2 regions of the Bradyrhizobium sp. CCBAU 21365 genome follow, and region 2 is predicted to be linked to the other one. Evidence: predicted binding sites of a transcription regulator. Region 2 holds the regulator's gene; the other holds the start of a gene.

Region 1 (4,210 bases), 1.1 Mb from region 2:
ATGCCGAAGGTGTCGAAGAAGGCGTAGACGATGTTGATGACCAAGAGGAAGAAGATGGTCGGCGACAGCAGCGGGAAGATCACGGTCCAGAACCGCCGCATCGGGCGGGCGCCGTCGATCGCGGCGGCCTCGATCACGCTCCTCGGGATGCTTTGCAGCCCGGCGAGGAAGAACAGGAAATTGTAGGAGATCTGCTTCCAGGCCGCGGCGAGGATGATCAGGGCCGCCGCCTGGTCGCCGTCGAGCAGCGGATTCCAGTCGACGCCCATGCCGCGCAGATAGCGCGACAGCACGCCGAGCGAGGGGTGCAGCATGAACACCCAGAGCACGCCGACCACCGGCGGGGCCACCGCATAGGGCCAGATCAGCAGCGTGCGATACAGCGTCGAGCCGCGCAGCGGCCTGTCAGCCATGACCGCGAGCAGCAGCGCGAAGGACAGCGAGGAGACCGCGATCGCGAACGAGAACACGAAGGTTCGGACGATCGCCGCGAAATAGGCCGGCTCCTTGAACAGATCGAGATAGTTCTCGAACCAGACGAAGCTGGTGGAGAGGCCGAAAGCGTCCTGCAGCAGGAAGGATTGGATCACCGCCTGCACGGCCGGCCAGTAGAAAAAGATCAGAACGATCGCGAGTTGCGGGGCAACCAGCGCGTAAGGCAACAGCTTTGATTGGAAAATCGCTTGCTTTTGCATGGGCTCGGAAGAAGGGCAGGCAGCGGATGCGGCCTGCCGGTTGATGGCCCTAAAGCGCGATGAGATGAGGTCGGATCGTCATCGCGCTTTAGCTTGTCGTCAGGGCATGATCTTTTCGGAAAACCGCTGCGCGCTTTTCCGGATCATGCCCGAAGGCATCATGTCAGCGGACGGCGGTCTTTTCAAACTGCCGCAGCATCTGGTTGCCGCGCTCGACGGCGGCGTCCAAAGCCTGCTTGGCGGTCTTCTTGCCGGCCAGCGCCTGCTCGATCTCCTCCGACCACATGTCGCGCAGCTGCACCATGTTGCCGAGGCGCAGGCCGCGGGAATTCGCGGTCGGCTCCTTGTTGGTGAGCTCGAGCAGCGGGGTCTCGAGATAGGGCTGGTCCTTGTAGAAGCCCTCTTCCTTGGCCTTGGCATAGGCGGCCTTGGTGATCGGCAGATAGCCCGAGGCCTTGTGGATCCAGATTTGGCGGTCGGTGTCCGAGAGGAAGGTCAGGAACTTGGCCACGCCCTTGTATTCCTCGGCCGACTTGCCGCCCATCACCCAGAGCGAGGCGCCGCCGATGATCGAATTCTGCGGCGCGCCCTTGGCGTCGGGATAATAGGGCATCGGCGCCGCGGTGAAGTTGAACTTGGCCTGCGCCTTGACGTTGCCGAAGAAGGCCGACGAGGTCAGGTAGATCGGGCATTCGCCGGAGGTGAAGCGGCCTTCGCCGGTGTTGGTGCGGCCGGCATAGTCGTAGGTCTTGTCCTTCTGCAGCTCGACGAGGTTCTCGAGATGCTTGACCTGCAGCGGGCCGTTGAATTCGAGCACGGTGTCGAAGCCGTCGAGGCCGTTGGCCTTGCTGGCGAGCGGCACATTGTGCCAGGCCGAGAGCTGTTCGAGATTGACCCAGGTGACCCACGAGCCGGAGAAGCCGCAGGTGGCGTAGCCGGCCGCCTTCAGCTTCTTGGCGTCGTCGAACACTTGCGGCCAGGTCTTCGGAATCTCCGCGATGTTGGCCTTCTTCAGCGCATCGAGATTGACCCACATCACCGTCGACGACGAGTTGAAGGGGAACGACAGCATCTCGCCCTTCGAGGTCGAGTAGTAGCCGGTGATCGCGGGCAGATAGACGCTCGGGTCGAACTTCTCGCCGGCGTCGGCCATCAGCTTGTAGACCGGTTTGACGGCGCCGGTGGCGGCCATCATCGTCGCGGTGCCGACCTCGAACACCTGCATGATATGCGGCGCGTTGCCGGCGCGGAACGCGGCAATGCCGGCGTTCATGGTGTCGGCGTAGCCGCCCTTGTAGGTCGGGATCACCTTGTAGTCGGATTGCGAGGCGTTGAAGTCGTTGGCCAGCTTGACGATGACGTCGTTGTTGGCGCCGGTCATCGCGTGCCACCACTGGATCTCGGTCACCGCAAACGCGGGCGACGCGAATGCAAGCGCGGCAGCGGCTGCCGCAGCAGCGCCTAGTCGTCGAAAGATCATCAAAACCCCTCCCAATTGGAACATCATCTTTCGTTGCGCGCGTTATCAGCGCCGGATGACGTTCAAATGACCGTATAAACGAAAGTCATGGTAGGGGGGAAGCCGAAGCGAAGGGAAGCGGTAAAAAAGGCGAAGACCGCAGCCGGCTCCGTGCGGTGCAACGCCGGACGCGACGTTGCACCGCAGTGTTGATGCGTCGGCCGGTTCGAGACGGGCCGACGCTCCAGCTTTGTCCTGACGCGAACCGGTGCCCATCCCGCATCACGTGCGGGACAGGCTCGAAACGCCTTTAGCGCTTGCGCTGGGGACCGCAGACCACGCCCTTCTCAACCAGGCCGTTGATCTCGTCCTTCGCGTAGCCGAACTCGCCGAGCACTTCGGCCGCGTGCTGGCTGAACTTCGGCGGCGTGCGGCGCAGGTTCGGCTTGGTGCGTTCGAGGCGGATCGGCGAGGCGACGCCCTTGTACCAATCCTTCTCGATGACGTCGCCGCGATGGATGGTGTGCGGGTTGGTCAGCGCCTGGTCGATCTTCTGCACCGGGCCGGCCGGCAGGCCGGCGGCGAGCAGCCGGTTGCACAGCGGCTCGGCCTCGTGCTGGCTGAATACCGCTGCCAGCTCGGCGCGGAGCGCATCGCGGTTGGCGATGCGGTCCTTGTTGCGGGCAAAGCGCGGATCGGTGCCGAGCTCCGGCTTGCCGATCTCCTTGGCGAGCTTGCGGAAGGTGCCGTCATTGCCGACGCCGATGAAGATGTTGTCGGTCTTGGTCGGGAAGATCGCGTACGGCACGAGGTTGGGATGCTCGTTGCCGGTCAGCGACGGCGGCTTGCCATGCATGAAATAGTTCGCGGTGTGCGGATGCATGATCGCGAGCCCGGTCTCGTACAGCGTGGTCTCGATGAACTGGCCGAGCCCCGAGCGCTGCCGCTCCGACAGCGCCATCAGGATGCCGATCGTGGCGTAGAGCCCGGTGGTGATGTCGACCAGCGGCACGCCGATCCGCATCGGGCCGCTCTCCGGCGAGCCGGTCGCCGCGATCATGCCGGTCATCGCCTGGATGATCGCGTCATAGCCGGGATTGCCGCCGCGCGGGCCGTCGGCGCCGAAGCCGGAGATCCGGCAATGCACGAGGCGCGGAAATTTCGCGCGCAGCACGTCGTTGCCGATGCCCCATTTGTCGAGCGTGCCCGGCTTGAAATTCTCGATCAGCACGTCGGCGGTCTCGAGCATCTTCATCAGCACCGCGCGTCCGCCCTCGGAGGCGAGGTCGAGGCCGATCGAGCGCTTGTTGCGGTTGATGCCGACGAAATAGGCCGCGTCCTCGTCATGGAAGGGAGGGCCCCAGTCGCGCACCTCGTCGCCGGCGGGCGGCTCGACCTTGATCACGTCGGCGCCGTGGTCGGCGAGAATCTGGGTGCAATACGGACCGCCGAGCACGCGCGTCAGATCGATCACGCGCAGGCCGGTCATCGCGCCCGTAGCCGCTGGGGTATTCATGGAAGCAACCTTCGCTCAGTTGGGATCAGATAACGAGGGTCCCAGAGCTAACGGTCTTCAGCCGGGGCAGCAATGCTTCCGTCGGCGCAGGCCCATGCAGCAGGCGGCGCATGCGTTCGCCAAGCGAACCGGCCGCTGAAAGAGCGATGGTCCGCCACGTGTCGCGGCGGACCATTGCGTGATGTGGAATTAGACGACGCTCAGCTTGACGTCGACATTGCCGCGGGTCGCGTTGGAATAGGGGCACACCTGGTGGGCCTTCTCGACCAGCGCTTCGGCATCGTTGCGGGCGAGGCCGGGCAGCGACACCGCGAGCTCGACGGCGAGGCCGAAGCCGCCTTCCGAGCGCGGGCCGATGCCGACCGTCGAGGTCACCGAGGCGTCGGCGGGAACCTTGGGGCCGCCCTGCGAGGCCACGAACTTCATTGCGCCGATGAAGCAGGCGGCATAGCCGGCGGCGAACAGCTGCTCCGGATTGTTGCCGGCGCCGCCGCCGCCACCGAGCTCCTTCGGGGTCGTGAGCTTGACGTCGAGCGCGCC
Region 2 (4,210 bases):
CCGGGCCAGCGCGCGGTCGGCCAGCTGATGCTGGACCAGACCAACATTCTCGACCCCAAGCTCGACCTCAACTTGCTGCGCGCGCGGGTCGGTATGGTGTTCCAGAAGCCGACGCCGTTCCCGATGACGATCTACGAGAACATCGCCTTCGGCATCCGCCTCTACGAGAAGATCTCGAAGTCCGAGATGGACGACCGGGTCGAGAAGGCGCTGCGCGGCGGCGCGCTGTGGAACGAGGTCAAGGACAAGCTGAACGCCTCCGGCCTGTCGCTCTCCGGCGGCCAGCAGCAGCGCCTGTGCATCGCGCGCACCGTGGCGGTGCGCCCCGAGGTGATCCTGTTCGACGAGCCGTGCTCGGCGCTCGACCCGATCTCGACCGCCAAGGTCGAGGAGCTGATCCAGGAGCTCTCCGAGGACTACACGATCGCGATCGTCACCCACAACATGCAGCAGGCGGCGCGCGTCTCCGACAAGACCGCCTTCATGTATCTCGGTGAGCTGATCGAGTTCGACGACACCAACAAGATCTTCACCTCACCGAGCGATCGGCGCACCCAGGACTACATCACCGGCCGGTTCGGCTAGAGCATGATCCGGAAAAGTGGGAACCGGTTTTCCGATCGGATCATGCTAAAATTCAGGACACGAAACCATGATCCCCGGGATCATGGTTGAGGGAGACAAGCGATGGCTTCTGAACATACCGCCAAGGCATTCGACAGCGATCTGCAGGAGTTGACGCGCCTGGTCGCCGAGATGGGCGGCCTGGTCGAGCGGATGATTACCGAGTCGGTCGACGCACTGATCCGTCGCGACGTCGCGCTCGGCAAGCGCGTGGTCGCCGCCGACATCGAGATCGACAATCTGCAGCGCAACATCGAAGAGCGCGCGGTGCTGACGATCGCGCGCCGCCAGCCGATGGCGATCGACCTGCGCGAGATCGTCAGCGCGATGCGTGTCGCGACCGACCTCGAGCGGATCGGCGACCTCGCCAAGAACATGGGCAAGCGCGTCGCGGCGCTGGAGAGCGATTTCCAGCCGCTGAAGCTGATCCGCGGCCTCGAGCACATGACCGACCTCGTGCTGTCGCAGGTCAAGTCGGTGCTCGACGCCTACGCCGCGCACGACCTGCCGGCGGCGATGAACGTCTGGAAGGGCGACGAGGAGGTCGATGCGATCTGCACCTCGCTGTTCCGCGAACTGCTCACCTACATGATGGAAGATCCGCGCAACATCTCGTTCTGCATCCATCTGATGTTCTGCGCCAAGAACATCGAGCGGATCGGCGATCACGCCACCAATATCGCCGAGACCGTGTTCTACATGATCGAGGGCCAGCAGATCACCGACAAGCGCCCGAAGGGGGACATGACCACTTTTGCCACCACGGTGCCGGGCAACTGAGGCATGATCGGCAAGTGCGGGACCGGCAAGAGCGAAACTGGATGATCCTCGCGACAAATCGTTTCCGCGGGGACTATGCTCAAGGAAGTAAGCGTTTCGGTTTGCGTCTGGGCAACGGATCACCACAGAGAAAGAACTTAAACCGATGAGCGCACGCATTCTGGTAGTCGAAGACGAGGAAGCGCTGACGACGCTGTTGCGCTACAACCTCGATGCGGAAGGCTACGATGTCGAGACGGTGGGGCGCGGCGACGATGCCGACACGAGGCTGAAGGAGCGCGTTCCCGACCTCGTGGTCCTCGACTGGATGCTGCCGGGCCTGTCCGGCATCGAGCTGTGCCGTCGCCTGCGGGCGCGGCCCGAGACCAAGCAGCTTCCGATCATCATGCTGACCGCGCGCGGCGAAGAAAGCGAGCGCGTGCGCGGACTTGCCACCGGCGCCGACGATTACATCGTCAAGCCGTTCTCGGTGCCGGAACTGCTGGCGCGGGTGAAGGGCCTGTTGCGCCGCGCGAGCCCGGAGCGGCTTGCGACCGTGCTGACCTATGGCGACATCGAGCTCGACCGCGAGAAGCGCCGCGTGGCGCGCTCCGGCCGCCCGATCGATCTCGGGCCGACCGAGTATCGCCTGCTCGAATTCTTCCTCGAGCATCCCGGCCGCGTGTTCAGCCGCGAGCAGCTGCTCGACAGCGTCTGGGGCCGCGACATCTACATCGATGAGCGCACCGTCGACGTGCATATCGGCCGCCTGCGCAAGCTGCTCAATCCGGGCCGCGAGCAGGATCCGATCCGCACCGTGCGCGGCGCCGGCTACGCGCTCGACGACCGCTTTGCCAAGGCCGAGCCGCAGCCGTAACGGGCGCGTGGCCATCGCAAGCCGCATCACCGGCGTCGTCCCGGCGAAAGCCGGGACCCATACGCCGCGGCCGGCGTAATCGGCACGTGGCCAGACGGCTTTCTAACAACACGCATTAGTGGTTATGGGTCCCGGCTTTCGCCGGGACGACGCCGGTGATGTAATGGGCTACGGACAAAAAAAATCCCCGCTTTCGCGGGGATTTGTTTTTGAGTTCTTCCGTCTTTTCCCGAGTGCTCACTTGATCTGCGGTTTCGCCGACGGCCGGCGGCGATCGGCGGCGGGCTGGTAGGCGACGCGCGAGTGATGCGCGCAATAGGGCAGGCCGGCGAGCGCCTTGCCGCCGCAGAAGAAGAATTCCGGGCTCGAGGGATCGCCGACCGGCCAGTGACAGGTGGCCTCGTTGAGCTCGAGCAGCGACAGCCGCTGGCTCATCGGCACCACATTGTCGTAGGAGATCGGATCGGGCTCCATCTCGACCTCGAAGGCGTGCGCCAGCGCGGTGTTGCCGCGCGACACCGGCCGCGCTACCCGCATCATGTGCTGGGCGGGGCGGGCCTTGCGCTGCCGCGGCGCGGCCGTGGAGGGTGCCTTGGCGCGGCCGGAGAGGCCGAGCCGATGCACTTTGCCGATCACGGCGTTTCGCGTCACATTGCCAAGTTCCGCCGCGATCTGGCTGGCCGACAGGCCAGACTCCCAGAGCTTCTTCAGCTGCTCGACGCGATCGTCGGACCAGGTCAATACAGTCATCGCATTCTTCCCTTCGCGTAGCGCCGGCCAATCATTGGAGCGGCGCTGCGAGCCAATCTGGACAAATATCCCTGCGGCCAGAATCCCTTAGCCCTCGCCGGGCACGGTGTTGCGCCCGAACGTTTACGCGAGACACGAAGGCTACTTAGAGGGTCCAGTACCGCCGCACGAGATGTCGTACCCGACAGGCCAAACGCTACAATATGGCGTGACTCTGGCGCAAGAGTCCGCGGCCGTGCGTCCACATGTTCCCACACAGTTAAGCATCGCGATGAGGCTTTTCCACCGCACCGGAATGCTCCGGATTGCGCTCGTTTCGCATTGCAGGAAGGCCACTTCGTGGCGATTGACACTTACCGACCGCAGCATAGAATGCCCGCCACGTGCCGCCCGCAAAGGCGGCCGTTTTGTTTTCCGAAGCTGGCCGTTGCTGCGCTGGCGTCAAGGCGCGCGGCAATTGTCGGCTTAAAAACCGTCAGTGAACGCCATGACCAACGCTGCCACGTCGCATCTGCTCCCCGTCTTCGCCAGGGTCGATCTCGGCTTCGAGCGCGGTGAGGGCGCCTGGCTGATCGCAACCAACGGCGACCGTTATCTCGATTTCACCTCGGGCGTCGCGGTCAACGCGCTCGGGCACGCGCATCCGCATCTGGTCAAGGCGCTGCAGGAACAGGCGACCAAGCTCTGGCACATGTCGAACCTGTTCAAGAGCCCGGACGGCGAGGCGCTTGCCGCGCGGCTGTGCGAGCAGAGCTTTGCCGACTTCGTGTTCTTCTGCAATTCCGGCGCCGAAGCGATGGAGGGCGTGATCAAGCTGGTCCGCCACTATCACTTCTCCAAGGGCCATGGCGAGCGCTACCGCATCATCACCTTCGAGGGCGCCTTCCACGGCCGCACGCTGGGCACGCTGGCGGCGACCGGCTCGACGAAATATCTCGAAGGCTTCGGCCCGCCGATGGACGGCTTCGACCAGGTGCCGCATGGCGACATCGAGGCGGTGAAGAAGGCGATCGGCCCGCACACCGCCGGCATCCTGATCGAGCCGGTGCAGGGCGAGGGCGGCGTGCGCTCGGCGCCGCAGGCGTTCTTCAAGGCGCTGCGCGCGCTCTGCGACGAGCACGGCCTGCTGCTCGCCTTCGACGAGGTGCAGACCGGCATGGGCCGCACCGGCGAGCTGTTCGCCTACAAGCGCACGGGCGT

What was found. Region 2 encodes PhoB, which activates phosphate uptake and scavenging genes when phosphate is short. Its sites were predicted from a motif close to TGTCATNNANCTGTCAT; they were not measured.
Region 1: ugpB (sn-glycerol-3-phosphate ABC transporter substrate-binding protein UgpB) is a predicted target of PhoB. The motif match lies at 2,231-2,247, and genes of this name have one in related genera.

The regions. Positions count from the first base shown of each region.
Region 1 is NZ_CP030036.1:112,188-116,397, reverse strand. Features, by position in the region: gene ugpA (sn-glycerol-3-phosphate ABC transporter permease UgpA) at 1-695, opposite strand, end outside; gene ugpB (sn-glycerol-3-phosphate ABC transporter substrate-binding protein UgpB) at 859-2,175, opposite strand; gene XI02_RS00505 (CaiB/BaiF CoA-transferase family protein) at 2,465-3,670, opposite strand; gene XI02_RS00500 (organic hydroperoxide resistance protein) at 3,860-4,210, opposite strand, start outside.
Region 2 is NZ_CP030036.1:1,183,471-1,187,680, forward strand. Features, by position in the region: gene pstB (phosphate ABC transporter ATP-binding protein PstB) at 1-585, shown strand, start outside; gene phoU (phosphate signaling complex protein PhoU) at 688-1,404, shown strand; gene phoB (phosphate regulon transcriptional regulator PhoB) at 1,550-2,260, shown strand; gene XI02_RS05515 (GcrA family cell cycle regulator) at 2,498-3,010, opposite strand; gene XI02_RS05520 (aspartate aminotransferase family protein) at 3,498-4,210, shown strand, end outside.